3 regions of the Bacillus silvicola genome follow, and region 3 is predicted to be linked to each of the others. Evidence: riboswitches for the same ligand, from Rfam matches in the RefSeq annotation. Region 3 holds a riboswitch; each other region holds the start of a gene.

Region 1 (10,732 bases), on a different contig from region 3:
ATTGCAGTTTCGTTGTATGGGCAAAAAGAGTGGATTGAAGCTAGAACAATTGGAATCACTCTCTCGATGGAACATGAAGTGAATACATATCCTATTATCGAAAAAGCTTGGGAAGAAGGAAAGAAAATTGTTGTTCCAAAGTGTAATAAAGGGACAAGAACGATGTCTTTCCGGAAAATTAGTAATTTTGATCAATTAGAAACAGTATATATGAATTTACGTGAACCGATTCCAGCGTTTACGGAAGAAGTGAATGCGTGTGAAATTGATCTTCTTATCGTGCCAGGAGTAGCTTATACAGGGCGAGGGGAACGGATTGGATATGGTGGCGGCTACTATGATCGTTATCTCGTGCATTATAAAGGGAAAACGCTATCATTAGCTTATGATTATCAAATGGTAAAACATATTCCTGTTGAACCATTTGATAAAAATGTAGAAAAAATTATTACAGAAAAAGGAACAATGGTTATAAATGGGCTTGTATAGACAAATAAAAATTGACGAGGCTTTTTCTTCTTGATTATAATAAAATATGTGAACGTTTTCTTATTATAATTTTTTATAGTAAGTAAGCATAGAGGGTGATGAAATGATATCCATTTATGATATTCAACAATTGCTAAAGAAATTTGGTACGATTATTTACACAGGTGATCGAATTGCAGATTTACAATTAATGCAAGATGAATTGCGTGAATTAAATCAATCACAGCTAATCGATCCACAAGACTATCAAACAGCTTTATTTTTATTGAAGCAAGAAATTCAAAAAGAGATAAATAAGAATTAGATAAAGGTAGGTAAGCAACATGGAAGAGAAATGGTTAGTTGGTGTTGATCTTGGTGGTACAACGATTAAATTAGCATTTATTAATGTGTACGGTGAAATTTTACATAAGTGGGAAATCCCTACGAATACAAATGAGCAAGGAAAACATATTACACTTGATGTAGCGAAAGCTATTGATAAAAAGTTAGAAGAGTTAGGTGAATTAAAAAGCAAGTTAATTGGTGTTGGTATGGGAGCTCCTGGTCCTGTACATGTCGCATCTGGAATGATTTATGAAGCGGTTAATTTAGGTTGGAAAAATTATCCGTTAAAAGATTTACTAGAAGTAGAAACAGGATTACCTGTTGTGATAGATAATGATGCAAACTTAGCAGCGCTTGGAGAAATGTGGAAAGGTGCTGGTGAAGGAGCAAAAGATTTAATTTGCATGACACTTGGCACGGGTGTTGGTGGCGGTGTAATCGCCAATGGTGAGATTGTACACGGTGTAAGTGGTGCTGCAGGTGAGATTGGACATATTACAGTAGTTACAGAGAATGCTTTCCCATGTAATTGCGGAAAGTCTGGTTGTTTAGAGACAGTAACATCTGCAACGGGTATTGTGCGTGTTGCTATGCAAAAAATACAAGAGACTGATAAAGAGAGTATTTTACGTTCTATGTTAGCAGAAGAAGGGCGTATTACATCAAAAGATGTATTCGAAGCGCATGGACAAGGTGATGAGCTAGCAGGCGAAGTAGTAGAAAAGGTGGCTTCTTATTTAGGATTAGCTGTAGCAAACCTTTCTAGCACATTGAATCCAGAGAAAATTGTTATTGGTGGTGGCGTGTCTAAAGCTGGAGATGCGTTATTAGAACCAATTCAACGCTATTTCGAGCAATATGCTTTCTCACGTGCTGTAAAGAGCACAAAGTTAGCAATTGCGACACTTGGTAATGACGCAGGTGTTATCGGAGGAGCTTGGCTTGTAAAAAAGCACAAATACGAAGCGAAGATGATATAAGTTGTGAAATATGAGAAGAGGAAGGGGCACCCCTTCCTCTTTTTATGCAAAATCTTGATGAAGAATTCCATGTAAATGAATTAAGCTGTTGGAGGGTACCCATTATATAGAACAGTCATGATTGTAAACCATCCGAAAACGAGTACGGTTGCAATTGCAAAACCGCCCGCGAAAAAGTTCTTTTCGCGAAGTGTTCTAAGCGTAGCAAATACAGCTAACAGAGTGACTAGCGCAAAAATAATAACAAGGCCCATACAATATCCTCCTCTGTCTTCTTATTTCTTACGATGAGTTTTTGGAATATTTACTCTTTTATATTGTACATGTTTTAAAAATGAATGTCGAGATAGCATCCTTTCTTTTCCTAAGAGAAAGAAATGTTGTATCATTGAAAGTAAGTTCAATAACTGGAGGAGATTTTTATATGAAATGGACACAAATGCCTTTAGGCCCATTACAAACAAATGCTTATATTTTAACGAATGATCAAAATGAGTGTATTATTTTTGATCCTGGTCATGAAGGAGAGAAACTTGTTACATATTTACAAGAAGCGCAGTTAAAGCCCCTTGCGGTTTTATTAACGCATGCTCACTTTGATCATATTGGTGCTGTTGATGCCGTGAGAGATGCTTTTCGTATTCCGGTATACGTACATAAAGAAGAAGCGGATTGGTTAGGAGATGCAACTGTGAATGGATCGCAAATTTTTATGATGAACCGCAGTATTACAGCGAAACCGGCAGATCAAATTATTGATGCAGAAGGTACATTAACGATCGGTTCTTTTAACTTTGAAATTTTTGAGACACCAGGACATTCTCCAGGAAGTATTTCTTATTATTGTAAAGAGGCGAATGCCGTATTTTCTGGTGATGTATTATTCCAAATGAGTATTGGAAGAACAGATTTGCCTGGCGGAAGCTTTGCTGAATTAATTGGAAGTATTGAAGAGAAATTATTTGTATTACCAGATGAAACAGCAGTGCTATGTGGGCATGGTCCAGAGACAAGCATTGGATTTGAAAAAGAAAATAATCCATTTTTACAATAAGGAGTTATTATGGGGATGGAGCTCATTTTAAGAGAATGGATGGGGAAAGAAAAGGATTATTCAATTTCATACAGTACGTATATGAACCTCGTATTATATACAGAAGGACATGGATATTATATGAGAGAACGTGAAAAAATTGGAAGACAAGGAGATTTTTTTACGAGTAGTAATGTATCTTCTGTCTTTGCGAAGACTTTTGCTAAGTTTTTTATTCGGCTTGTTGAAAATGGAGAAGTTTCTTCAAATATTTGTGAGGTTGGTGGGGGAACGGGAAAGTTTGCCCATGATGTTTTACAAGAATGGAAACAATTATCTCCGGAAACCTTTAGTAGTTTAAACTATTCAATTGTTGAAGTGAGCCCTTTTCATAGAAGATTACAGCAGGAGAGTCTTTGCTCATTTGATAATGTATCGTATTATACATCGTATATTGAAATGGGAGAGTCTTTCGAAGGAATTATTTTTTCGAATGAACTATTTGATGCGTTTCCTGTTGAAGTAGTTGAGAAAAGAAATGGAATTTTGTATGAAGTACGTATCACGTATACAGAGGAAGGGGACCTTGCAGAAGTATTTAGGCCAGTAGAGAAAAAAATTGGTCGATACTTATTGAAATATAATATTCATATTGCAGAGGGGCAGCGATTTGAGGTACCTATTGCAATGGAAGAGTATATAGAAGAAATTGCGGAATGGTTCCAGCGAGGTATATGTATTACAGTTGATTATGGTTATACAAGAGAAGAATGGATGCATCCTGCACATCATGAAGGAAGTTTAAGAGGATATTATAAGCATAAGCTAATTCGTAACCCTCTTGCATATCCAGGAGAAATGGATTTAACTACCCATGTTCATTGGGATGAGTTGAAGGTGATTTTCGAGCTACAAGGGATTCATACGATATGGCATAGGAAGCAATCAGAGTTTTTGTTAGCGGCAGGGATATTAGAACATCTTACGAGTCATCAAGATACAAATCCTTTTTCTGAAACTCAAAAACGAAATCGAGCAGTTCGTTCTATGATTTTGAACGGAGGCTTAGGAAGTGCCTTTGATATTGTTATGCACACGAAAGATATGAAGAATTTACAGTTGAATCGATATTTAACAATATGAAAAAACAAGACACAGTATATTTCTGTGTCTTGTTTTTTAATACGACTTATGTAGTATTATATATTTCCTCTCATGATATATATTTATATTAAAGATATGAGATGAAATATATAGAATACGTCCTTTTTCTCTGTCTATTAGTCCCTAACCTAATAATACACGAACGAGTTGAATAATTGTTTCGTTTTCTACTTTGTAGTAAATTTCTAATCCTTTTCTTTCACTAGAAACGATTTTAGCACTTTTTAACTTTGCTAAATGCTGTGAAATTGTAGATTGTGGCATGTTTAAGCCAGTGTACATTGTAGAAACATTGCTTGGGCCACGTTCAATTAATCCTTTTACAATACATAAGCGAACAGGATGAGCAAGCACTTTCAATAATTCTGCATTGCTTTCATATAGTTCTATTTCTTTTTGAAAGGTTTCTAACATGTTCTTTTCCACCTCCGTGTGAGCTGTTATACCATACTATACATACCAAAAAATTAAAGAAAAGAAAACAGTTGTTGCAGAAAAAAAGTCCTAAAGTAAAGAAATTGTAAGAAAAGAGACCCTGATGTAAATAAAATAGATAAATTTGTACGGTTTTGTAAAATGACACTTTTGGGTGAAAATTTTGATGCGTTTTAAAAATTGAAAGATATAGATATATTTGTAACACAATTTTATCATGATTTTCTTATTCTTTCAAATGAATATACGAAATTTTTAAAATAATATGACAAAGGAATTATAATGATATATATAGAATATAAAACAGGTTAAAAGAAGCTGATTATAATCAGCTTCCTTATGGTGATGATTAAATATTTGAGTGTAGCTGATAAATCTTAGAATGATCAAGTTATGAGTCATTTATTCTAGAGCTCATCTTTTATCAACGTTAAAAATCTGTGATTCCATATATTCTCATAAAAATCAATTGTCTCTTTTGCGGACATAAATGGATTGTTTAACGTAGAGGTTGTTTTCTGTACCATGAAATTTTCGTATCTCAGTCCGTGGGCAAATTTAATTGTAGCATCCATACAGTACTCTGTTTGGGCACCACAAAATTCAATACGATGTACAGATAATTGATCTAAAATCTCTTTTAAGTTTGTTTTATAAAATGAATTGGCATGTGTTTTACTTACAAAAAAATCTTGTTCTTGAACATCTAGATCGGTATGAATAGCCCAAAGTTCTTTTTCGGGTACTAAATCATCATCGCAATGTTGGACAAAAAGGATTGGTTTATTTGATTTTCTATATGAAGAAATTCTTTTATTTACTTTTGTAAGTAAATTTTGTAAATCAAATAAATGTTCTCCGCTATAACATACCCCATTTTGTAAATCGATAACGATTAAAATATCTGCACAAGTATCCATTATTTTTACCCCTTTTTATTTCTTAATATATCAATAAATCCATTACTTGGAAATAGATGATATACTTTTATTTTTTAATGAACTATACAAAAAGAAAAAACATTAAAATGAATATGCTAGACAGCATAAAAAGAAGATATGATAACTTAATTTCATATCTTCTTTTTTCTCTATGCATTTACAGGTTCTTCTACGTAAGAAAGAGCATTTTCAAAATCGGATATTAGATCGTTAACATTTTCAAGACCGACAGATAAGCGAAGCAATGAATTAGAAATGCCTCTTTCGTCACGTGCCTCCTGTGATAAAGCTGCATGTGACATTTTTGCGGGATAGGAAAGAATAGATTCAACAGCCCCTAGACTAACCGCAAAAACGGGTAGTTTAACTTTCGATAAAAATTGGCGGAGTGCATCTTCTGATTGTAAAGTGAAAGATAGGACAGCCCCAGCTGATGTTGCTTGAGATTGTTGAATATCATAGCCAAGATGTGATTGTAATCCAGGATAATAGACATTTTGGACTTTAGAGTGCTCTTGTAAATAATGTGCAATTTTATTGGCACCTGCAGCTGAGTGCTCAAGACGTACATGCAATGTTTTTAGGCCGCGAAGTACGAGAGAACAATCTTGAGGACCTAAAATAGCGCCAAATGCATTTTGTAAAAATCCAAGTTTTTGAGCGAGTTCAGCATCTTTTACGACTGCTAATCCGGCAGTAACATCACTATGACCAGCAATAAATTTTGTGGCGCTATGAAGAACGACATCGGCGCCAAGATCAAGCGGCTTCTGGAATAGTGGTGTCAAAAATGTATTATCAACAAATGTAAGAGCACCAATAGATTTTGCGAGTTTAGAAACCTCGCGAATATCTGTTACTTTTAAAAGTGGGTTAGATGGTGTTTCTACATAAAAGAGCTTCGTATTCGATTTGATATTTTGTTTTATTGCTTCTAAATTGGTCATATCAACAAATGTATGTGAAACACCGTAACGAGAGAGAACTTCAGTTATAATCCGGTAAGTACCTCCGTATACGTCTTCTGAAATGAGTACGTGATCGCCTTGTGAAAGCAGTAGAAAAGCAGTAGAAATCGCTGCAATGCCTGATGCAAAGGCGAACCCCTTTGTTCCGTCTTCTAATAAAGCAATGATATCTTCCAGAGCTTCACGAGTTGGATTTCCAGATCGGCTATAGTCGTATTTGCCAAAAGTATCTACATCAAACTGGTGAAATGTTGATGTGTTATAAATGGGAACGTTAACAGCTCCTGTTTGAGTATCATGTTTATACTGGTTGTGTAGTAAGAGTGTATCGATAGAATAACTCATATTCTTACACCTTCTTTTACAAGTTTAATGGCTTGCTTTAAGTCTTGAATTAAATCGTTACTATTTTCAATGCCGACGGAGAACCGAAGAAGGCGATTACATACACCGTTTGCCGTTCTGATTTCTTCAGGAATATCAGCATGCGTTTGCGTTGCTGGATAAGTCATTAAACTCTCTACACCACCAAGACTTTCAGCAAATGTGATTAAGGATAAAGATTGTAAGAATGGATTAATCCATGTTTCATCTTGAAGGCGAAACGAAATCATACCGCCTCTTCCTGGATAAAATACATCTGTCACACCGTCTTCATCATTTAAATAAGCAACAATGGCTTTCGCATTTTCTTCATGTTGTCTCATGCGAAGCGCTAAAGTTTTCATACCACGAATTAATAGCCATGAGTCAAATGGGCTTAAGACAGCACCGGAGGCATTATGATAATGAGCAATTTCTTCACAAAGTTCTTTTCCTTTTGCCACGACAAGTCCGCTTAGTACATCGTTATGCCCGCCTAAATACTTCGTTGCACTGTGAAGTACGATATCGGCACCTTCTGTTAATGGTTGCTGTATATAAGGAGTGTAGAATGTGTTATCTACAATAAGAAGTAGTCCGTGTCTTTTCGTTACACTTGCGACAGTGGCAATATCAGTAACTTGCATTAATGGATTAGTCGGCGTTTCTATGAAAATAGCCTTCGTTTCAGTTGTGATAGCTTTCTCAATTTGTTTAATAGATTGTGTATTTACGTATCTACATCGAACATTCCATTTTTTTTCATGCTCAGAAAATAATCGATAAGTGCCCCCGTATAAATCTTCAGACACAATAAGTTCGTCTCCGGAACGAAATAGTGAAAGGACGAGGAGAACAGCGGCCATTCCTGAGCTACAGGCATAACCTTGTTCGCCATATTCTAAGTCTGCGATTGCCTGTTCTAAAAGACCACGAGTTGGATTTCCAGTTCGTGAATAGTCAAAGCCGGTAGATTTACCAAGTCCTTCGTGACGATAAGCGGTTGAGAAATAAACGGGTGGATTAACAGTTCCTGTTGTGGTTTCGCTACGATTTCCGATTTGTGCTAGTTTTGTTTCGATAGTTGACATGTGAAAATTCCTCCTTTTTAAATTGAACGAGTAGTTGAATATAAAATAAAAAAAGCCTTCTAAGAAGAAGGCTTTCGGATTGAATAGAGTCTTCTTCTCATCTGTCAAATCTTTAACAGTTTGCTGGAATTAGCACCTTATTAACAAATTGTTAATGGTTGCTGAGGCGTCATAGGGCCAGTCCCTCTACCTCTCTAGATAAGAATGTTCGTATGAAATTTTTATTATGTTTTTAACTTTACAACAAAAGTTAATTGAATTGCAACTTTATTTTAAATAATTTTTATTTTCCCGCAAGTGTCATTGACTTTTATATTTGTGCATGCTAAATTTATAAAAAATTAACAAACATTATTAAAAGGGGAACGCATTTCCTTTTAGCTACATAAATAAAATAATAAAGACAACTCTTATTGAGAGCGGTGGAGGGAAAGGCCCTGTGAAACCCGGCAACCTTCAAACGAAATGTTTGAAACGGTGCTAATACCTGCAAAACGAATGTTTTGCATAATAAGAGGAGGAATAATTATGTCCCCCTCTTCAAAGTGAAGAGGGGGTTTTTATATTGATAGAAATGAGGGAGATTCGTGAAATTACTAGATTTATTATCAAAAGGAATTGTAATAGGTGATGGTGCAGTTGGAACATTATTACATTCGCATGGTTTACAAAGTAGTTTTGAAGAATTGAATTTGTCTGATCCGGACTTAATTATATCGATTCATAAACAATATGTAGCTGCTGGAGCGGATGTTATCCAAACGAATACGTATGGGGCAAATGAAGCGAAATTACGTATGTATGGCTTAGAGAATCAAGTTGTTCAAATTAATAAAGCAGCAGTGAAGATTGCGAAAGCATCTGTTACAGAAAGAAATGCAATTTTAGGAACAATTGGTGGTATGAAACATATCGGAGCTGTTACAACAACTGATATGGAAAGGGAGTTTATGTTACTTGAGCAGGCAGGTGCTTTATTAGAAGAACAGGTTGATGGATTGCTATTAGAGACTTTCTATGATGAATTTGAATTACTTCATGCTGTTAAGGTGTTACGAAAACAAACGAATATTCCAATTGTAGCCCAATTAGCGTTACATGAGGCAGGTACGACTCAAAATGGAAATGATGTAAATGAAATATTAAAACAGCTTTTAGATTACGGTGCGAATGTTGTTGGATTGAACTGCCAACTAGGACCACTTCATATGACGGAAGCTTTTAAAATGATATCGATTCCTCAAAATGGCTACTTGTCAGCATATCCAAATGCAGGTCTCCCGAATTATGTGGAGGGACGTTACGTATATGAGGGAAGTCCGGCTTATTTCGAAGCGATGACACCGAAATTTATTGAGCAAGGTATTCGGTTATTGGGTGGTTGTTGTGGTACTACTCCAGAACATATTGAAAGTATGAAGCGTGCTACTCTAAATGTTACGCCTGTAATAGAAAAGGACACGATTCAAAGACCAAAAGTAGTTCATACACACGAGAAACGTTCGAAATCTCACGTCACTCTAGCAGAGAAAGCAAAGAAACAAACGACAGTTGTAGTGGAACTAGACCCACCGAAAACATTAGACACGCAGCGTTTTTTTGAAGGGGCAAGAGCATTGAAAAGAGCTGGGGCAGACGCTATTACTCTAGCAGATAATTCACTAGCATCGCCTCGCGTTTCTAATATGGCAATGGGTGCATTATTAACGAAGCATGATATTCCAGTATTGACTCATTTAACGTGTAGAGACCATAACGTCATTGGGCTACAATCTCATTTATTAGGTTTATCGGCGTTAGGGATGGAGGAAGTGCTAGCTTTAACTGGTGATCCAGCGCGTGTTGGCGATTTCCCAGGTGCAACTTCTGTATATGATTTGTCCTCTATTGAGTTAATTAAAATGATTAAAGAAATGAACGACGGGCGTTCCATTTTAGGGAAATCAATTGGCCCAGCAACAAGATTTTCTGTCGGCGGTGCGTTTAATCCGCATGTAAGACATTTAAAAGCAGCGGTTAAGCGAATGGAACGGAAAATAGATGCCGGAGCGGAATATTTCTTAACTCAGCCAATTTACGATATAGCGTTAATTGAGGAAGTGTATGAAGCGACAAAGCATTTGGAACAACCTATCTTTATTGGAATTATGCCTTTAGTAAGTAAGCGGAATGCAGATTTTCTTCATTTTGAGGTGCCAGGTATTACTCTTCCTGAAGAAATACGAGAGAGAATGGATGGGCACGAAACGAAAGAGTCGGCTATTGAGGAAGGGATTCGTATTTCACAAGAGTTAATCGATACGGCAATGAAATACTTTAACGGTGTTTATCTTATTACACCATTTTTAAAATATGAAATTACAGAACATCTCGTGAAATATGTAAGAGAAAAGCAAGAAGTGAAAGAGGGTATTAATTGATGAAGTGTATAGAAGAAAGATTACAAAATAGCATTCTAATATTAGATGGTGCAATGGGGACGATGATACAGCAAGAGGACTTAACTGCGGAAGATTTCGGAGGAGAAGAGTACGAAGGGTGTAATGAATATTTAGTAGAAACAAGACCAGATGTTATTTTAAAGATTCATAAAGCTTATATTGAAGCTGGAGCTGACATCATTGAAACAAATACATTTGGTGCGACGAATATCGTATTAAGTGATTATGAGTTGTCTCATTTAGATGAAGAACTAAATGAAAAGGCAGCACTATTGGCGAAGCAAGCTGTTAAAGAAAGCGGGAAGGAAGTATATGTTGCAGGTGCGATGGGGCCGACAACGAAAGCGATTAGTGTTACAGGAGGAGTTACATTTGAGGAACTGATTGAAGCCTATACAAGGCAGGCGAGAGGGTTATTGAGGGGCGGAATTGATGTATTACTTGTGGAGACGAGTCAAGATATGCGTAATGTGAAAGCTGCTTATATTGGAATTCAAGCA
Region 2 (10,732 bases), on a different contig from region 3:
CACTTACCGGAAGTACAGCACCTTTATATTCTTTATTAATAAAGTCTTGAATTTCTTTTGAATGCAGTACTTCTACTAACTCTTTAATTTCTTTTTTCTTCTCGTCCCCTTTGCGAACTGCAATAATATTTGCATAAGGAGAGTCTGATCCTTCAATTGCAATTGCATCCTTTGTTGGATTTAATTTCGCATCAATTGCATAGTTTGAATTAATAAATAAAGCATCACCTTCATTATTTTCATATAGCTTCGGTGAAAGTCCAGGTTCTACATCTGTTTTGAACTTTAAATTTTTCGGATTTTCTACAACATCTTTTACTGTTGCTTTAACAACATCTACACCGTCTTTTAGTTTAATAACTCCGCCTTTTTGCAATAGTGCTAACATACGTCCGCGCTCTGCAACGTTATTACTCATAATAACTGTTCCGCCATCTGGCAAGTCTTTTAAGCTTTTATATTTCTTAGAATAAATGCCCATTGGCTCTAAATGGATTTTTCCTGCATTTACAATTTTATATCCTTTTTCTTGAATTTCTTTATCTAAATACGGAATGTGCTGGAAATAGTTCACATCAATTTCTTTATCCACTAACGCTTTATTCGGTAACACATAGTCCTGGAACTTTTTAATCTCTAATTTAATGCCTTTTTTCTCTAATATCGGTTGTGCTTTCTCTAAAATAACAGCGTGCGGCACGTTAGAAGCTCCCACAACAAGCTTATTCTCCTCTTTCCCTCCGCAAGCAGCTAATGTAAATACAGACAGCGCTGTAACAACTGACAGTAGAATCTTTTTCATATGATGTCCCCTTCTCCCCTATAGTTATGTAGTTATAAAAAGAGCCGGCATACACCAGCCCTTTCACAGCAATTATTCTTTTACAGGAACAACTGCTCCTTTATATTCTTTATTAATAAAGTCTTCGATTTCTTTAGAATGCAATACTTCTACAAGCTCTTTAATCGCTTTTTTATCTTTATCACCTTTACGAACCACTAACACGTTTGCATATGGAGAATCATCGCCTTCAATTGCAATTGCATCTTTTTCTGGGTTTAATTTCGCATCAATTGCATAGTTCGAGTTAATTAAAACAGCGTCGCCTTCTTTATTGTTATACACTTGTGGTAACAAACCAGGCTCAATATCTGTTTTGAACTTTAAGTTTTTCGGATTATCTGCAATATCTTTTGGAGTTGCATTAACTGGTTCTACTCCGTCTTTAATTTTTAAAATGCCTTCTTTTTGTAAAATTGCTAAACCACGACCATGATCAGTAACAGAATTACTCATAATAATTGTCGCCCCGTCTGGAAGTTCTTTTAAGCTCTTATATTTTTGAGAATATACACCAATCGGTTCTAAATGAATTTTTCCTGCTACTTCAAAATCATATTTTTTATCTTTAATTTCTTTTTCTAAATACGGAATGTGCTGGAAGTAGTTCGCATCTAATTCTTTATCTGCTAACGATTTATTCGGTAACACGTAGTCTTGGAATTTTTTAATTTCTAACTCAATTCCTTTTTTCTCAAGTAACGGTTTTGCCTTTTCTAAAATTTCAGCGTGCGGTACGTTAGAAGCACCAACAACAAGTTTCTTTTCATCTTTATCTTTCCCCCCGCAAGCAGCTAACCCAAAAATTGAAGTTGAAATAAGTGCTGTAAGTAATAATTTTTTCATTTGAAATATCCCCCTGTTTTCATTATCTTTTATCTATCCGAGTCGTTAAACTATCACCAATCCACTGAATGAAGAATACAACTAGTAATACACAAATTGTCGCAACGATTGTTACATCGTTATTCCCTCTCTGGAATCCCTCTAAATAAGCAAGCGTTCCAAGACCACCAGCACCAACAACACCTGCCATTGCTGTATAGCCTACTAAAGCAATAGTCGTAACCGTTATACCAGATACTAACGCTGGTAACGATTCTGGAATTAACACTTTCAAAATAATTGTGCTTGTTTTTGCTCCCATTGCTTTTGAAGCTTCAATTACACCTTTATCAATTTCACGAAGTGCGATTTCAACCATTCTCGCGTAAAACGGTGCTGCGCCAATAATTAAAGCTGGCAGTGCTGCACTCGCTCCAAGGATTGTTCCAAGAAGGATTTTTGTGAATGGGATTAATAAAATAATTAAAATGATGAACGGTATAGAACGGAAAATGTTTACGAATGCTCCAATCACCGTATTAATCGCTTTATTTTCCCATAAATTATCTTTCGCTGTCATAAAGAGTAATAGTCCTAAAATAAGTCCTAACACAAATGTGGCAAGCGCTGCGATTGCCGTCATATATAACGTTTCACCAGTTGCTTCTAACATTTGATTCCAATCAATATTTGCGATTAACTTATCCATGTGCAATCACCTCCAGCTCTACTTGATCTTGATGAATTCCTTCTATCGCTTGCTGGATCGCTGTTTCCTCACCATTTAAATGAACAACTAAACTTCCATAAGAACCGTTATTCGTTTGTGCGATATTTCCTTGCAAAATGCTAACTTCTATATCGCTGCGTTGCATTAATCTTTGAAGTACTGGTCTTTCTACAGCCTCACCGACAAACTGCAAGCGAATTACTTTTCCATCTGGATACTTTTCTATTAAGCTTTCAATCGTTTCATTCGTATCTTCAGAATCCGTTAACTGCTGTACAAATCGTTTTGTAATGTCCTGCTTTGGATTACGGAATACGTCAAGTACTGGACCTGTTTCTACGATTTTCCCTTTCTCCATTACAGCAACTCGATTACAAATCTTCCGAATCACGTGCATCTCATGTGTAATTAATACAATTGTTAAGTTGAGACGCTTATTAATGTCTAATAATAAATCTAAAATTTGATCCGTCGTTTCTGGATCAAGAGCTGACGTTGCTTCATCACATAAAAGTACTTGTGGATTATTTGCTAACGCTCTTGCAATCCCAACGCGTTGCTTTTGTCCACCACTTAACTGAGATGGATATGCGTCTCCTCTTCCTTCTAATCCAACGAGATGAATTAACTCATCAACACGTTTTCTTCTCTTCGCCTTATCCACACCCGCAATTTCAAGTGGGAATTCGATATTTTCGCGTACAGTTCGTGACCAAAGTAAGTTGAAGTGCTGAAAAATCATTCCGATTTCTTGTCTTGCCTTACGAAGTTCACTTCCTGTAATTGCTGAAATTACACGATTTGCGATTGTAATTTGACCAGACGTTGGTTTCTCTAACTGATTAAACAATCTAATTAAAGAACTTTTCCCAGCGCCACTATATCCGATAACACCAAATATTTCGCCTTTCTCTATTTGTAAGTTGGCGTTATCTACAGCAGTGACATCACCGCTTTTTGCCTTATATATTTTCTTTACATTTTCTAATAAGATCATGATGTTCACCCCTTTTTTAAATAAAAAGCGCAAGCAGCTCGTTTAGAACAAGAGGACGCCCGAATCCCAGACGTAGAGGCGCTGTTTGCCTCATAGGAAGGGATGAAACGACCGACTGTTCTAGCCGCTGGAGCTGGATTTCATAAAACTTTAGATAGACTCCGCAATTTTTTTATTTTTGATGCGTGTAGTCCATCGGTATATCTCCTCTTATTATTTGAATGTCCTCCACATTCAAACAACAAAAAAACCTTTCCGCTTTAGAGAAGCAGAAAGGTTTATATGCGTATATAACAACATTATCCCTCTCTCTCATCTCTCAAAGCATTTGCTTTGCAGGAATTGGCACCATTTCAACATAAGTTGACGGTTGCCGGGCTTCACAGGGCACAGTCCCTCCACCTCTCTTGATAAGAGAAATCAGATTAAATTTTCGTCTGATTTGAAATTTATTAAATTGTCTATATTTTATGAATTGAATTGTATCAATATCCATACGCCATGTCAACAGAAATTTTCGTAAAAAAAGAAACTTCAGACTTTTAAGCACCCACTGACATCGGCTTACATATATGAAACATTGATTCAATTAACAACATCGTTCGATACGTTCCCGAATATTGCACACGCCCATCGCTCATTAACGTCTGCAACCTTATATTTCCATTCACCAAACGTTTTACATCCTCTTCCCCTAAACACACGATTTGTTCTGTTCCTCTTTCCTCTTTCAAAAGTTCAATATAATCCCTTGAAATTTGTAATGAACAGCATTCATCCCCAAAGCGAAAATTAACAGTTTTTTCTCCTTGTCTTAAAAGCGGCTCTAAATGATATTGACCATTAGCGTAATTTACAAATGATTGTAGCAAAGAATATAATTTCACCCTAAATCACATCCTTCATATCACTTTCTATTACACATACCATTCCCTCTCACTAAAGAGCAATCCTGTAACTTTCGCTCGACAAATACTGTAACCACCCTGCATCTCGACATATTTCCCAAGAAATATGTCGAGGCGGCAAAAACTTTGCCGCCTACTTTAATTCCGTATATAAATATTCCACCGAATGAAATGCATATATCTTCTTCATTAGTGTCCCATTTTCAAAAACAAGTAAACACGGTACACTTTCGATTCCATACTCTTTCGCTAAATGCGGAGCATAATTTAAATCTAACATTCCAATTTTCAAATCTTCAATCGTCATCTCGACAACCGTTAACATCTTTTTTGCTAATTGGCATGTTCCACACATTGGTGTATATACATATAGCACTGTTTTTTCTTCGTTTTCTATTAGGGCTGTAGCTTCGGTACCTGTCCAGTCAATCACTTCTATCATTCCTTACCGTAAATATTCTGTATAAACGTCAATGTCAGCTCCCCATAATACATTTGCTAAATGTGAAGAAGGCGCAGTCGCCACCTCGCGATACGAGCGATCAATATAAATATGCTCTGCTTGCGGAAATTCTTTTCGAAATTGTTTCCTTAACTTTTCCCCTGCATCATCAGCATCCACTAGCACATATACGTCCTTATCAAAAAATTGATCAATGAGCTCATCCATTTTCGACAAACCAATTGTACCATTTGTACAAACAATTTCCACCGGTTCACGAATAATAGATTCAATCTTTCTTCTGTCTGACTTACCTTCTACAATAATGACTTTTTCCACATAAATCATATGTCATCACCCGATCACCATATACTATACAACCTTTAACTTAGTATATAGTATATTCGTTATTTTCATGTTGTTTCCTGTTTATTTTTGCAAAAGAAAAGCGGAACCGACTGCTTAGCCCTGTTGGCTAAGGTTCTTTCGCACAGAAGACGCTTTTTGTCTTCTCGTGCGGAAGGTTCTTAGACATGAAGGGCTAGGAGGTGGAGCTAGACAAAGAAAAGCGCAAGCGGCTCGACCAGAACAAGAGGGCACCCGAACTCCTGAACTAGAGGCGCTTTTTGCCTCAGGTGAAGGAGTGAAATGACCGACTGTTCTAGCCGCTGGAGCTAGACAATAAAAAGCAGAACCCGCTCAATCAACATGAAACATCTGCGAAAAAGTTTTTCAAAAATCTTCTCCTATATGATAATTAATATATATGTGCTTTCAAATTCATTATGTAACACAACATAAAAAAGGACAGCACAAAGGCTGTCCTTTAGTCGACTATAATTAGTCTTGGTTTGTCATTTCTGCATATTTTTCTGCAGTTAATAACTTCTCAACTTGGCTTGCATCAGAAAGTTCAACTTTAACCATCCATGCACCCTCGTATGGAGATTCGTTAACAAGTTCTGGTTGGTCACTTAATTCTTCGTTTACTGCTACAACTTTACCACTTACAGGTGCGTATAATTCAGAAACTGTTTTAACAGATTCTACGCTTCCGAATGGCTCGTCAGCTTGGATTGTTGCACCTACTTCAGGAAGTTCAACGAATACGATATCGCCTAACTCACCTTGCGCAAAATGAGTAATACCGATAACAACCGCATTACCTTCTGTTTTTACCCATTCGTGTTCTTCAGAGTAACGTAAATTATTTGGAATGCTCATGACTGTACCTCCAGTGAATGTATTAATTATGTAAAAATACCTTATTGGTACTTTTTCCACACACTTTCAAACTGCTCTTCGTTAAAACCAAGTGTTACACTCGTTCCATTTGTTACAATTGGACGTTTAATTAACATGCCATCAGATGCTAAAAGCTCGTACATTTCGTCTTCGCTTGCATCCTTCAACTTATCTTTTAAACCAAGTTCGCGGTAACGCATTCCACTTGTATTAAAGAATTTTTTTAATGGCAATTCACTTTTCTCATGTAAATTACGTAAATCTTCTTTTGACGGTGGATTTTCAACAATATGAATCATCTCATATGCTACATCGTTTGCCTCAAACCATTTTTTTGCTTTTTGACATGTGCCACACTTTGGGTATGAATAAAATGTTACTGTCATAAATTCACCTACTTTTTTACTAACCTTTACCTTTATCATATAGAAAACGTTTTATTATTTCAAACGATTATTCGCTAAACTTTTACTTATTTCGTTATAATTTTTAATAATCCTGCTAATTTTTCTTATTTTTCCGCCATTTATCAAGAAAAAATAAATATATAATTTTTTAAAAACTTTTTTCTCATCCCACGCCGAACATATATCTTAAACGAACGTTTGATTAATTTCCGATTTTTCTACCTCAACCTTTGAAACACATATATTTTTTCATACCGAACATATATCTTAAACAAACGTTTGATTAATTTCATGTTTTTCTACCTCAACCTTTGGAATACATAGGTTTTTCCCTACCGAACATACCTCTTAAACAAACGTTTATTTAAAAATAAAAAGAGCCCTTTTACAGGCTCCTTCATCATCGACTTAAATAGTCCGAAATTGTTTGAAATACTATGATATACATATTGCGAATATTTTGATTGGAAACAGTATCATTATATAACCCCATACCCCAATACTGTCCTTCAGGGCTTCCCATGTTTACAAATCCTTGCGTATACATCATTGCTTCATCCCTCGGGGCATTGTCATAATCTAAATCCTTTTTAGTAAAAATCAAGTATGGTCTATCCTTTAAACCGATAAAAAACACTGGTTTCTTTAATGATAAAAATAAGTCCGTATACTGTTCCTTTGATGCTTCTTGAAAATATTCTTTCATGACGAGAAAACCATCAACCTTTGCTGATTTCTCCTGCATCTCTTCTAATTTTACACTTTCAAACTTTATATTTCTAAACGTATCTTTCGGTTTTTCACCAACAACTCCAATTACGAGTGCTCTCCCGTTATATTCTAATTTCTCTCCTTCTTTATCTTTGGCACACCCAGTAGCCACTAGGCATAACAATATAAAAACTAAGAAATAAAATGAACGCTTCATTTAGCACCCTCTCCCTCTTTTAAGTCAAGTGACAAAAGTGTAAGGTAAATTCAAGAAAATGTAAGTGAAATCGATAGCCCAATTGGATTTTCTATATTATAATCAATTGAATTTACTTACATTACTAAAACATAGGAGCTTATCATGAAGAATTTTAAACTTTCATCTTTTCTTCCGTTAAGTTATATACTTCTACTCGTACTCGTAAGTCCCCTTTACGATGTATTAAATAAATCTACTGTACACGCAGTGGATGTCACAACTGTAGTAGATGATTGGATTCCATTTGTTAAAGCATTTATTATTCCTTATTTACTTTGGTTTCCTTACTTATACGGCGCACTTATTTATTACTGCTTTGCTGATCGAAAGCAATATTATGTCACTTTAAGTAGTGTTATTCTTGGAAAGCTTGCTTGTTTTTCTATTTATTATTTTTGGCAGACAACTGTACCACGTCCAACAGTCGTTGGAACAGACGTATTTTCCGAACTAGTCCGCTATATTTATAGTATTGATCAACCAGTAAACTGTTTCCCAAGCATTCATGTCCTTACAACATTTGTAATTATGTTAGCTGCCTTTAAGCGTAGAGAACAGCATGCTTTTGAGTATTACATCCTTACGTTCTTCGGTACGCTTATTATTTTATCAACGCTATTTACGAAGCAACATGCTTTTGTAGATGCCGTTTCTGGAATGACGCTTGCAAGCATACTTTACTTCGGCGTTCAGTTGTTATTAGCAAAAGAAACCGTACGTGTTCCAGTAAAACACAATCATAAAATGTAAAAAGCAGACTGTGGCTTCTTCAGTCTGCTTTTCTCTATTATTAAGGAGATTTTCAATTTAAGATTGCGGTACAGTCATATCACCAGAATGAATACGACCTGCTTTTTTAAGAGCAATGTAAAGTATATAAGAAACAGCTACTGGAATGATGATATAAGTGATTACCATCGCTGGGACAACTTCCCATCCTTGGCTGGAAATTAAATTAATTGGTGCGATAAGAGAACTTAATCCGAGACCTGCAATTTCTTTCCCTGCTTCCAGTTGGAAAATTAATGCTGATACTGGGCCTACTATAGCACTGGCGACGACAGTTGGGACGAGAATCATTGGATTTTTAGTAATATTAGGCAACTGTACTTTTGGAGTACAGAGTGCTTGAGCTAATATGCCGCCTAAATTATTTTCTTTCGCTGAAATAACAGAGAATCCGATAAATTGAGCAACACATCCTGCAAGTGCTGCACCGCCTGCAACGCCATCTAAGCTAAGCGCTATCGCTAAAGCAGCTGATGAAGCTGGAGAGATAAGTAATAGTCCCCAAACTACAGCAATCACGATAGAAGCGATAAATGGGCTACCAGCTGAACTATCTTTAATGAATGCTCCAACTGTATTTAAAACTGGGCTAATATTTTGAGCTAACCAAATACCGACTAAACCAGAACCTAATATTGCTGCAAATGGAACGAGCATCATATCTAAAGCAGTTTTTCCACTTAATCGTTTACCAATATAAACTGCTAAAGTCGCTGTTAATAATGCACCGATTGGTTCACCTGTTTTAATGATGAGACCGGCTTCAGTAATTGAAATTGAACCAGCTCCAATTGCTCCAGCTACCATCGCTGAGAAAATTACGAGTCCGTTTGCACCGAGCATAAAAGCAATCCCGGCTCCAATTGCTGGTGCCATAAGTGATTTTGCAACAACTCCGATTGTAATAAGTAATGGGATATCAACAATTCTTCCTATATTTTCGATTAGTAAACCAATTCCGAGGGATACGAAAATACCCTGTGCGATTCCGGCAGAAGCTTTAAACACACGAGACATTATATATTCCTTCATTTGTTTCACCTTCTCCTATAAGTTAGTAACCAACTGTTTTCATATAATCGCGCAAAACATCGTTTGATTTTGCAAAGCGACTTTCTTCATCTTCTGATAAGTTTAGTTCTACAACTTCTCTTATACCGTCTCTAGTAATAATTGCCGGTACTCCTGTACAAATATCGTATTCGCCATATTCACCATCTAAAATAGCTGAAACAGCGATAACACGGTGATCATCATTGAAAATTGAGCGTGCAATATAAGCTAAAGAATTTCCAATTCCGTAATAAGTAGTTCCTTTGCGCTTATAAATTTCCCATCCAGCTTTTGCAGTCTTCTCAACAATTTCATCTAAATCTATTTCACCTAAGCGTTCTTTTTGTTCCTCTAAAATTTGCAGAATTGGTTTTCCACCAACAGTTACATGAGACCAAGCAACCATTTGAGAATCACCATGTTCTCCTAAAGAATACCCATGAATACTACGAGGGTCTACATGTAACATTTCAGATAAAATTGTTCTTAAGCGAGAAGAATCTAGTGATGTACCAGTACCAAGTACACGATGTCTTGGCAAACCAGATAATTTCCAAACTTGATATGTAATAATGTCAACTGGGTTCGATGCGATTAAGAAAATGCCATCAAATCCACTTTCCATTACGCCGCCAACAATGCTTTCCATAATCTTAGCGCTTGCTCCTAAAGTGTCTAAACGGCTTTGTCCAGGCTTCGGTGCTGGTCCTGCTGTAATAATAACAATGTCCATATCTTTGCAGTCTTCATAACTTCCTGCATATACTTTTGTTCTTGTATTTGTAAAGTTAATGCAGTGCGATAAATCCATCGCTTCTCCAACTGCACGTTCATGATTTATATCAATTAACAATAGCTCTTCGCAAATCCCTTGGTTTACAATGGAATACGCACAGCTTGATCCAACTAATCCAGTACCGATAATTGCAATTTTTCTTGTGTTTCTATTCATAGCAATCTCTCCCAATTGATTATGTAGTCTATTTCTTTTGTTCTTTACACTCCTAATTATAGAGATTCCCACGATAGAAACCATGGATACTTTGTGAAATATTGAACAAACTTTTGTCCTTTTTGTGAATTGTTATATTCAATTTTCGTCATATTTGTTACAACTGGAAAAATATTTATTATATATTTATTGACATATACCAAACAAAAAAAACGAGCGAATCCATTCGCTCGTTTCATTCATCACACTATTCCGCACTTAATTGGCTTTTTAATTGTTGTACAATCATTGGATTAGCAGGTGCTGCCGGCTTGTAATAACTCTTTTGCTTTGCGTACTCATACATATTGCGTTGGCGCATCTCATCTTGATTACGAATTTGGATTAACGTTTGATGTAACTGTTCATTATCAGACTGAGAAATATAATTTGCATAACTTGTTAAACTTGCATTTAATCCTGCTAAATAATCATTTACCATATCTTTTTCATTCATCTGTTGCTTCCTCCTATCCTAGGAAAGTCATTAATTGCTGTTTCGTATTTCGTGCATCTTGCGCATCTTTTTGTAGC
Region 3 (10,732 bases):
CAAAAGGTACGCCTCTTGCTTCCTGTGCGTGTCTAATGATTATATATTCAGATTGAATGCTTGGTATATAACGCAGTGCAATATTTATTGCATATGTAATTTTATAAGGAACAGCAAATTTATTTAAGCTGCTCACAAATTCACTTGGATGAGTTGTATAAATAAAGAGAAGTGTAAATGGTAATAACGTAAAATATTTCAATGAAAGTGTAGCTGCATAAAATAAAGTTTCATATGTAATTGTTGCATAACCTATATAAAAAAAAGAGGTATACGATCCCGTTAATTCCGATCCATGGGTGGGCGTAATAAAAAGAATCATAACGGAATTTAATAAACTAAATGTAAATATAACGCTGAAAATAACTATTATTTTACGCAATTGAATTTTTGCAATTAAGAGGCCGATACATCCAACAATAAATAAAATTAGCAATATACGAAAATCAAAAAATAAAAAAGTAAGTGTCATACAAAATATAAATATAGATAATTTAATTGCACCATCCATACGATAAAAATACGTATTATGCATATTCCTCCCTCCTATTAGCCTCAATATAGAGTTTCACAAATGTTTCTGGAGTTGGAATTCCGCTTAATTTAGCTAGTTTTATTAATGAAATCTCCCGTAGATTAGCTCTTTGTAACATTTCTTGATCCCCTAAAACAGCAGATACAGTATTGTCCGCAATAATTTTCCCTTCATGCAGAACTACCGCTCGATCTGCATATTCTAAAGCAAGATTCATATCGTGTGTGATAATAATAAAGGATATGCCCCTTCCAGCCAATTTTCTAATAAACGACATAAACTGTTTGTAATGGTAATAATCTTGTCCAGCTGTCGGTTCATCTAATACAATAATTTTTGGGTTTGTTATAAGTACAGATGCAATAGTAAGCCTCTTTTTTTGTCCATAGCTTAATGCCTGAATTGGCCAGTTACGAAATGGATATAATCCACAAATTCTTAAAGCTTTTTCGACTCTTGTCTCAATCTCATCTTTAGAAACCTTTTTTAATTTTAATGAATATGAAACCTCTTCTAAAACAGTAGGCTGTGTAATCATTTGATTTGGATTTTGCATAACGTAAGAAATAACTTCCCCGCGTTTACGAATAGACCAAGAATTAATATTTTCTCCATCGAATGTTATTCTCCCATTCTTTGTTTTATTTATTCCTATAAGAGTATGAGCTAATGTCGATTTCCCTGCTCCATTATGACCCAATAACGCTACTATTTCTCCCTCTCCTATTGAAAGGTTGATATCTTCTAAGGCTGTATGTTTGTTATTGTACGTAAATGATAAATTTTCTATCTTGCATAAAGCTTTTTTAATATATTTATTTTTTGATGAAACTTGCTTCTGCATCCAGTTTTTTAATAGGCTATGAACGCCTGCATTACGAAGATTTTCAATTGGAAATACCCTAACATTATTACTGTCAAAATTTAATTTCTTTAGCGCCTCTATATAAATAGGTTCTCTTAGTCCGATATTTGGTAATATATTAGAATTTAAAATACTATCCGGTGAACCAATGGCAATAACTTCTCCCTCGTCTATTAAAATAATTTTATCTAAATCAAGGTTTAAAATTTCTTCTATTCGATGTTCAATAATTACAATTGTTTTATTATATTTCTCATGTATATTTTTAATAAGTTCTATTGTATTCAAACTACATGCAGGATCCAAATTAGCTAACGGTTCATCAAATAATAATATATCTGTATTTGTCGTTAGCAGACCTGCAAGAGAGACTGTCTGTTTTTGGCCTCCTGATAATTCATGTGGACTTTGTGTATGAAAGTCCTGCATGCTTACCTTGTTTAAAGAATCCGTAACAATCTTTCTCATTTCTATTTGATTTACACAATCGTTTTCTAATGCAAATGCTACATCCTCTTCGACAGTAAGACCTATAAATTGTGAATCTTGATCTTGTAATATTGTCCCTACGTGTTTACTCTGTTCAAAAACACTACCTTTTCTCGGGTCCTTTCCAGCTATTAAAATGTTACCGGTACTTATCCCTTCGTAAGAAAATGGGATTAGCCCATTTATACAATGCGCTAATGTTGACTTACCTGAACCACTTCGTCCAGCGATAAGTACCTTTTCCCCAGGATATATTTGAAATGTAATATTTTTTAAAGTAGGCTGCATGGCATGCCTATATTGAAAGGTAAATTGTTCAAAAGAAATAATTGGTTGCATGTATTCATCCCTACTTTTCAATTTTTAAATGTGTATGTTTCTTATTTGATTTCGCTAATCCGATCGTGATTGGTAAGCCAAGAACTAAAAATACGATAACGTCTGCAATTGTTGCGCCTAGTACTTGTATAACTATTTTGTCAAACGGTTCTCCCATCCCAATAATATCGAATGCTCCAGCAAATATAATAGCAATGACAATACCAATTAACCCTGCAATTGCAAAATAAGAAATATCACGGTTATTATACGTTCCATGTTTTACACTAAAACCAACTCTTTTTTGTATGAGTCCCATTGCAAAACCAATAATACCTGAACTAATAACCCATCCCCACCAAATACCCCAACCAGCGATCGTATCTGTAACGGTATGACCGATGAGTCCTATTAAAAGTCCTGCTACCGGGCCAAATAACGCTCCAAAAACTGTTAAAATAGCCAATGCGGGTTTAATAAATGTATTCGGTGCGATAGAAAATCCCCAAAGCCCTAATACCCCGTATAAAGCTGCTCCAATTCCAATAGCTACTACTAGCTTTGTCGTTAATTTGTTCATTACAATTCCCCTCTCGTATTATTCAACTTTTAATACTCTATATTTCTTTTGAAAATAAATTATGCATCGACACTTCCTTTCTATACAACAAAAAATGACCTCTTAAATAAGAGGTCATTTTCTTTCACGTACAAGAATCCCCTTATCTTTCAAAAGACACATAATGTCCTCTGCGGAATTAGCACCTTCCTATGTAATTACATAGGGGTTGCTGAGGCTTCATAGGGCCGTTCCCTCTACCTCTCTGGATAAGTATTAATTTGTAATTCGTATTATGGCACTAAGAAAGATAAATTTCAACACTTTTCTAATTATTTTTATTTTTTATTAAATAGTGCATTCAAATCATTGTATTCTTATCGGAATTATGAAATAATAAATTCAAAATTGTTACAGGGGGGAATGTATGATGAAAGTAATTGGTTTAATTGGTGGGTTAAGCTGGGAATCTACATCACTATACTATAAACATATTAATACTCTAACACTCTCTCAATACGATCAAAATGCGAAGCTAGTTTTATATAGTATGGATTTTGGAGAAGTAACTACTTTATTACAAAACCATCAATATGAAGAAGTGAAAAACAAATTAGTCACAGTTGCTAAAAAGGTTGAAAAGTCCGGGGCGGAATGTTTACTAATGTGTTCAAATACGGTCCATTTATTTGCTGAGGAAGTAGAACAAGCAATATCAATCCCACTTCTTCATATCGGTGATGTAAGTGCTAAAGAAATGGTAGAACAGAATATAAAACGTATCGGACTATTAGGAACAAAACAAACGATGGAACAAGATTTCTATACATCAAGACTAGCAAAATATAACATTGAGACAATTATCCCAAATGACGAAGAAAGAACTTTTATCCATCACGTCATATTAAACGAATTAAGTAGAGGCATTATTTCAGGAACTTCAAGAGAGAAACTAATACAAATTACCAATTCATTAATTCAAAACGGTGCGGAAGGTATATTACTAGGCTGTACTGAAATACCATTGCTTATTTCCCAAAATGACCTTACTGTTCCTGTTTTTGATACTGCTTTTTTACATGCAAATACTGCTGTACAATTTGCTGGATAATAATATAAAAGCATAAAGGTAGATCCTCTATGCTTTTATATTGTCCGAACTATTTATTTAAAAGAGCATCAATAACTGCAATGGCTCTTTTGGAACCGCCACACTCTAAAAAACTTTCATTCAGTTTTCGAATGCCATGTTTATACTTTTTATTTGAAAGAACATCTGTTACCGCCTCTTTTAAAGTTTGCACATTAACATGCTCTTTCAATAATCTATGTGCTGCCTCAAGCTCAGTTAATCTTTGCGCTATCATAGGTTGATCTTTATCATGTGGTATTATCACAAATGGGACATTGTAATAAATTGCATCGTGCACACTATTCATTCCACCATGTGTAATAAAAACATCTGCTTCACTTAATATTTCTGATTGAGGTACGTAAGGGGCTATAATAAAGTTGTCTGGTGCTTGCTTAATTTTTGAAATATCATTTCTATCACCGATCGCCATTACTACAATCCCTTCGAAATTTGAAAAAGCATCAATACAAGTATTAAAAAATGGTTCGAGCCCTTCAAGAAGTGTTCCCATTGAAATATAAATAACTTTCTTTTTTGAAAGCAATTCAAGTGGAAACTTTGCATTTGTTTTGCGCTTTATAATACTCGGTCCAATAAAAACATTGTTTTCTCCGAACGAATCGCTATTAGGTTGAAAATAACGACTTGTATACACGAGACTAATATCTCCCTTATTATGCATAAATTGAAGATTATTTTTGGGCTTTACTCCAAATTCATGTTCCATTTGATACAGTAACTTTTCAGAGAGTTCATCGGGTTGGAATTGTATTTCTGCATTTGGATGAAAAGGCAAGGTTTCCAATAATTCTGGTGGAATTAAAAATATAGGAGAGGAAACTATGCCTGGAACTTGTAAATATTCCTTTACTAACTCTCCGGCACCAAATATATCATAAACTACGAAATCAAAATTTATGCTTTTACATAATTCTTTCGTAATTTCTAATATATATAAAGAAGTTTGAACATGTACATGAAAGAAAGATTTTAATCCATATGAAGTTTCATTATCAATAGAAATCTCCTTTAATAAATCCGGATGAGTATGTACAATAGCCCCCAAAACTTCAAGCCTTTCCTTAAAGTTTTCCGTTGTAATATAGTGTACGTTATCTCCTCTTTCAGTAAAGGCCTTTACTAAACTTAATGTAGGATTTACATGTCCCTCTGCAGGAAAATTAATTATTAAAATATTCAACACGTATTTCTCACTCCTTACAATTCAATGTTCTTATTAATCGTACTGTTATTATTACAAGCAATCTTCCTCTAATAGTCCCAATATGCTTACTACTTTAGGTTGATAAATAATTATCAGTCATCGGAAAAGGCATCTACATAAGTAGATGCCTAACTGTGATAAGGAGTGTTCTGTGAGGTTAGGATAAGCTTTTCTGCTTGTCCTATGCTATCAATATATGAATTATTTTATAAAACGTGAATAGTTAATAGAATTATTTTAACCATTTTATTTGATCAAATGGATAATATACCATTTTCACTTTACCTATTACATGTGACTCATCGATAAGTCCAAGTGTATTCCTACTATCTTTACTATGATTTCGATTATCACCTAATACAAATAATTTATGCGAGGGAACTTTCATTTCTCTAAAGTTTGAAAAATGATTTGATACTTGTGACATATCTAACTGTATATACAACTCATCTCGCTTTTTACCGTTAATATATACCACATCGTTTCTTAATTGTATGTTATCCCCTGGTAATCCAATAATTCGTTTCACGTAGTATGTAGGCTCGTCTTCTTTTTTTATTATTACAACATCACCATGATGAAAAGAAGAAAAATAAACACTAGCCTTATTAACTAGTATGCGATTATTTTCATTCAAAGTAGGTTGCATCGAAATTCCCTCTACCATACAAAATAAAAATGACTTATTAATAATAATAATTCCTATTATAATTAAAATATAGCTACATATTTTTCTCCAATCTTTTAGAATCAATTGCTTCATATATACCTCATTTCTAATCTATTCGTATGTAAAAACGTCTCTAGTTCATATAAATGCCAGAGACGTTTCGTATATTTTAATTCTCCTTAGAGTCATCTATTTTTGGTGCTTCGCCAGTTAATCGCTTATTTTTTAAATCAAAATAAGCATCTAAAACTTCTTTTCCAATATCAGAGTTAATACCAGACTTATCATTTATAACCCATGGTACTACAACGGAAAATGCTACTTCTGGATCATCATATGGCGCATATCCTGCTAATGTTAAATTATAGCATTCTCTACGATTGCCTTTCTCATTTCTCCCAATATCACTTTCTCCACCGTATACAGTCTGTGCAGTTCCTGTTTTTCCAGCTGGTTTATAGGGTGCTTTTTGGAACGCCCTTACTCCCGTTCCATCCCCTTCTTGGAATACTTTCCTAAAGCCTTCTTTTACTTGATTGATATATTCTTCTTTCATATCAATTCTATTTAAAACAACGGGTTCTATTGATTGTACTACTTTACCGACCTCATCTTTTTGAACGGTTTGTTCTCTAATTTCTTGAAGAATTTGTGGTTTCATACGATACCCGCCATTTGCAATAGTTGAAATATATTGTGCAAGCTGAAGTGGTGTATACGTATCATACTGACCAATAGAAAAGTCTAATAAGAAACCTGGCTGATTATCTTTTCTCCCAATTTGCCCCGCTGTTTCATTCGGTAAATCAATACCTGTTGGAACACCTAAACCAAATTGTCTGAAATAATATCTCATCTTATCAAAGTATTCTTGTTTAATATCTAGTGAACTGTTCTTTACATAATCCACACCGGCAATTTTTAATGCTGTGTTAAACATATAAACGTTAGAGGAAACTTGTAAAGCTCTTAGGTCATCTATATCTCCAAAATCTTTCCATGACTTTTTCTCCTTAGTTCCTTTAAACTTCATAGGTGCATCATAAAAATGTGTTCCCGGTGTTATAGCTTTTGTTTCAAATCCGGTTAATACTGTAGCACCTTTAACAGTTGATCCAAGCTCGTATGAACTTGTCAGCGTACCTAAAGCGTAATCTTCTACTTCCATTTTCCCATCTTTTTCTACAAGTCTTTTCCCAGCCATCGATAATACTTGGCCGTTTTTCGGATTCATCATTACAACGAAAGCACGGTCTAACATTGATTCTGAACCTTTATATGCCTTTAATATTTTTTCTATACTCTCTTCTACTTTTTTCTGTAATTCCATATCAATTGTTAACGTTAAATTCTTGCCGCTTTTCCCTTCAGAAACTGTCTCCGTTCTAATTGTATTACCTTGTTTATCAGCAATACTTCTTACTTTTTCTTTCGTGCCATGAAGTACATCTTCGTATTGCTGTTCGATGTAACTTTTCCCGACCCGGTCATTCCGGCTATACTCCCGCACTAAATAATAATCTAATCGTTCACGTGGTAATCCCTCATCAGCATTCGAAACATTTCCAAGGACTGAACGGAATAAGCCATCATTTACATAGAGCCGTTCCCAATCAACTGATGCGTCAACCCCAGGGAGATTTGCTAAATTTTCGCTAACCACAGCATATTCCTTTTCACTAACATCTTTTTTTATAATTTGAGGTACCATTTGATAACCTGAAGTCATTTTACTTTTAATAGCTAACACTTCTATGTCTTTTGCTGTTAATTCTTGAAGATTTTTTTCTGTAACTCGCTTTCTTTTTAACTCTTCTATTTTTTTGTCTAACTCTTTTCCGTTAATATCCTTTACTCTAAACTTATCTATTTCTTTTTTAGATACTAAATCTTGAGTAAGTTTTGGATTTAACTGCATCCAAAAATCTTTCTTATCCGTCTCGGTTAACTTATCTATATCTTCTTGCGGCATTTCAATTATTTCTGCAAGTTGTCTTGCAGTTTTTAGCATTTCTTCCGATTTTACACCTTTCACCTTTGTATATGTAATCGTACGTAAAGACTTATTGTCCACCACTGAATTCCCTTCACGGTCATAAATTTTGCCGCGTGGTACTGTAAGACTAACAGTTGCATTCTCTCTTTTTTCTACTTCATTCTTATATGTTTCTCCATCGAAAATTTGTACTTTACCTAACTGGATTATAATTCCAGAAAATAATAAAAATACGCAAAAGAATAAAATATTTAACCGTATAGGTAGGGCTCTACCACTCTTTTTCTCTTTCTTTTTCACCCTGTCATAATCTCCTCCTTACAACATTTTTAATATTTTTTAGCTCTCTATATTAAAAGTAATGTACAATTTCCACACATTACTTTGTACGTATATTAATATAACGTTTAAAACTTAATAGAAATTAAAACAAATATAAAGAAAAAGTAAAGTTTACTAAATTAAATATAAAAATACCCAAGAACAAAAGCTTAGCTTTGTTCTTGGGTATTAAGTATTTTAGGAGTTAATATTAGAACGTATTGAAATACATCTATCATCACAATTTGATAGAGATTGTTTACTCTGAATTTTCGGCAAGTAAATAGTTACAGTTGTCCCGACGCCAACCTCACTCATTATACTTATTGTTCCTTGATGACTTTCAATAATTTTATAACTTAACATCAATCCAATACCGGTACCCTTTTCTTTCGTACTATAAAAAGGTTCACCTAATCTTTTAATTCTTTCTTCAGGTATTCCTATTCCTTCATCTATTACACTAATAATGACACCATTTTTATGTATTTCTTTTATATGGATTGAAATTTTCCCACCATCTAGCATTGCTTCAATTGAATTTTGCAAAATATTAATAAATACTTGTTTCAATTGATTTTCTGAGCATTCAATGATTATCTCCTTGGAATCTGTAAATAGTTCAACTTGAATATTTGTCATGATTGCTTTTGTATTAATTAGTGATACGACATTTTTAAAAATTTGATAAATATTTTTCTTTTCTGTATTTATTTCATCAGTTTTAGCAATCGACAAAAACTCTTGGAGGATTGCTTCTATTCTTTCTATTTCGGAAAGCATAAGGTCAAAATATTTTTCTTGATCTTCTTTATTAATTTGGAATAACTGTATAAATCCTTTAATTACAGTTAATGGGTTTCTCACTTCATGAGCTACACCGGCTGCCAATTGACCAATTGCCGCAAGTGTATCTGATTTATTTAGCAATTCTTCTGCCTTTTTCCGCTCTGTAATATCACGTACAATAATCATAATTTTATCTTGTAATAATGGTAAACATCTAGCTTCAAAGAAATCGATACTTCCATTAAGTGTTAGAGGATATTCTACAATTACATTCTTTCCTTCTTCTTTCAATTGGCGAATTGCTTCTTGAAATTGCTGCGCTACTGCAGATGGTAATATTTCGTAAAACTTCTTTCCCATAAAAGCTTCTGCGGGTACGTAAAATTTTGTAGGAGATCCTGCTTTATAATCTATAATTGTCCCATCATCTTCTGTTAAAAAACATAAATCTGGTAAAGCTTTAAAAATTAATTCTAATTCAGAAGTTTGTTGTATTAATTGCTCTTCTATCGCTTTTAAATGTGTAATATCTACACCAACAGCCCAGTAACTAAATCCTTTTACAGGAAACTGCTCTGATATATTGGACCACATTATCGTTTTAATTTCTCCATTTTTACATGTTAAACGCATTTCCCAATCTCTAAAATTTTTTCCGCAAGTCAAAAATTTATTTTGTATTTGATTGCGATAATTATGGTCAGGATACAGTAATCGAAGTGCGTCTGGATTTCCAATTATTTCTTCAGAAGTATAGCCTGTTACAATCTCACATTCTCGATTCCACAAAACAAAATCTCCATTGTAGTCAAGCGCATCAACCATAACGGGCATATTTTGTAAGATCGTATGTAATTCTTCCTCTTTTCGAGAAAGTAACGATGTATTTTGGGTTTGAAATACTTTTTTTTCCCCGTCTATAATGAGGTTAGAAAGCATTTCGAAATATTTTTTACAATGGAAGATTTCGCTTTTTTCGGACCATACAACAAAAGAGCCTAAATATTGATTGTATAAGAAAATGGGGATTTCAATTTTGGGAAGTTTACATACTTTCATTTCATTAATTCCAAATGAAAATATACATTCGTTTTCAGCATCAAGAAGTTGATGTGATATGTTGGTTAAATTATAAAATTGTTCTGCCATGGTTTCTATTGTACTCACATCAATAAGTTCCATTAGCCGCGCATTCATCCCTTTTTCACCTCTATATGTAAAATTTATACAAATTTAAAATTCATACTTCTCCATTATACGAAGAAAGTGTGCATAGGTATATAGCTGTAGAATAATTATTCAAACAAATTCTATTTTTCAATTAAAAACAGAAAATTATATACGTATGAAGTGAAACTTAAATCAATAAGTGTTATTTATCCCTCATACATTATTAGCCACACGAATCGTGATTATATAAACAGTGCGAATCTCACTTAACCTCCTTACGTCCACCAAGTTTTCATATGTGAGTCTTACGCGCCACTAGTAGCGGTATTAAAACACAATAAAAGTAAAGTTCATAAAATTTTCACAATTAATATGAAAATTATAAACATTTATTCCAATATATTCTATATAATGGAGTGTAATAAGGCTTCTATGAATATCATAGAATACCTTACCCCTAATAAAAAGAAAAAAAGAATCCTACTTGGATTCTTTTTTTCTTTTTATTACATTACAAATTTATATAAAGCGTGTGCAACACCATGTTCTTCATTTGATAACGTCTCGTACTGACAAATTGCCTTTATTTCATCTACTGCGTTCCCCATCGCAATTGATATGTTTGCTTTTTCCATCATCGATACATCGTTTAGCCCATCA

The links. Region 3 has a riboswitch for S-adenosylmethionine ahead of ACP6L7_RS08925 (ECF-type riboflavin transporter substrate-binding protein). Riboswitches for the same ligand answer to the same signal wherever they lie in the genome.
Region 1: another riboswitch for S-adenosylmethionine. It lies ahead of ACP6L7_RS18145 (bifunctional homocysteine S-methyltransferase/methylenetetrahydrofolate reductase); the one in region 3 lies ahead of ACP6L7_RS08925 (ECF-type riboflavin transporter substrate-binding protein).
Region 2: another riboswitch for S-adenosylmethionine. It lies ahead of ACP6L7_RS30845 (methionine ABC transporter ATP-binding protein); the one in region 3 lies ahead of ACP6L7_RS08925 (ECF-type riboflavin transporter substrate-binding protein).

Annotation. Positions count from the first base shown of each region.
Region 1 covers NZ_JBNGVC010000012.1:1,191,124-1,201,855, reverse strand. The annotation lists gene ACP6L7_RS18195 (5-formyltetrahydrofolate cyclo-ligase) at 1-489, shown strand, start outside; gene ACP6L7_RS18190 (YqgQ family protein) at 593-793, shown strand; gene glcK (glucokinase) at 813-1,796, shown strand; gene ACP6L7_RS18180 (DUF2759 domain-containing protein) at 1,877-2,050, opposite strand; gene ACP6L7_RS18175 (MBL fold metallo-hydrolase) at 2,221-2,850, shown strand; gene ACP6L7_RS18170 (class I SAM-dependent methyltransferase) at 2,860-3,972, shown strand; gene ACP6L7_RS18165 (ArsR/SmtB family transcription factor) at 4,117-4,407, opposite strand; gene ACP6L7_RS18160 (cysteine hydrolase family protein) at 4,836-5,348, opposite strand; gene metC (cystathionine beta-lyase) at 5,519-6,682, opposite strand; gene metI (cystathionine gamma-synthase/O-acetylhomoserine thiolyase) at 6,679-7,791, opposite strand; SAM riboswitch class I at 7,886-7,996, opposite strand; SAM riboswitch class I at 8,199-8,308, shown strand; gene ACP6L7_RS18145 (bifunctional homocysteine S-methyltransferase/methylenetetrahydrofolate reductase) at 8,379-10,211, shown strand; gene metH (methionine synthase) at 10,211-10,732, shown strand, end outside.
Region 2 covers NZ_JBNGVC010000013.1:1,691,213-1,701,944, reverse strand. The annotation lists gene metQ (methionine ABC transporter substrate-binding lipoprotein MetQ) at 1-802, opposite strand, end outside; gene metQ (methionine ABC transporter substrate-binding lipoprotein MetQ) at 875-1,687, opposite strand; gene ACP6L7_RS30850 (methionine ABC transporter permease) at 1,710-2,375, opposite strand; gene ACP6L7_RS30845 (methionine ABC transporter ATP-binding protein) at 2,368-3,393, opposite strand; SAM riboswitch class I at 3,703-3,810, opposite strand; gene ACP6L7_RS30840 (hypothetical protein) at 3,936-4,280, opposite strand; gene ACP6L7_RS30835 (thioredoxin family protein) at 4,435-4,743, opposite strand; gene ACP6L7_RS30830 (toprim domain-containing protein) at 4,747-5,091, opposite strand; gene gcvH (glycine cleavage system protein GcvH) at 5,584-5,967, opposite strand; gene ACP6L7_RS30820 (arsenate reductase family protein) at 6,009-6,374, opposite strand; gene ACP6L7_RS30815 (hypothetical protein) at 6,796-7,323, opposite strand; gene ACP6L7_RS30810 (phosphatase PAP2 family protein) at 7,468-8,115, shown strand; gene ACP6L7_RS30805 (PTS sugar transporter subunit IIC) at 8,173-9,186, opposite strand; gene ACP6L7_RS30800 (L-lactate dehydrogenase) at 9,209-10,159, opposite strand; gene ACP6L7_RS30795 (spore coat protein) at 10,407-10,655, opposite strand; gene ACP6L7_RS30790 (hypothetical protein) at 10,669-10,732, opposite strand, start outside.
Region 3 covers NZ_JBNGVC010000002.1:348,911-359,642, reverse strand. The annotation lists gene ACP6L7_RS08935 (energy-coupling factor transporter transmembrane component T family protein) at 1-535, opposite strand, end outside; gene ACP6L7_RS08930 (ABC transporter ATP-binding protein) at 528-2,228, opposite strand; gene ACP6L7_RS08925 (ECF-type riboflavin transporter substrate-binding protein) at 2,239-2,787, opposite strand; SAM riboswitch class I at 2,927-3,042, opposite strand; gene ACP6L7_RS08920 (aspartate/glutamate racemase family protein) at 3,194-3,877, shown strand; gene ACP6L7_RS08915 (macrolide family glycosyltransferase) at 3,927-5,105, opposite strand; gene lepB (signal peptidase I) at 5,359-5,889, opposite strand; gene ACP6L7_RS08905 (peptidoglycan D,D-transpeptidase FtsI family protein) at 5,966-8,092, opposite strand; gene ACP6L7_RS08900 (PAS domain-containing sensor histidine kinase) at 8,312-10,099, opposite strand; gene ACP6L7_RS08895 (Cof-type HAD-IIB family hydrolase) at 10,579-10,732, opposite strand, start outside.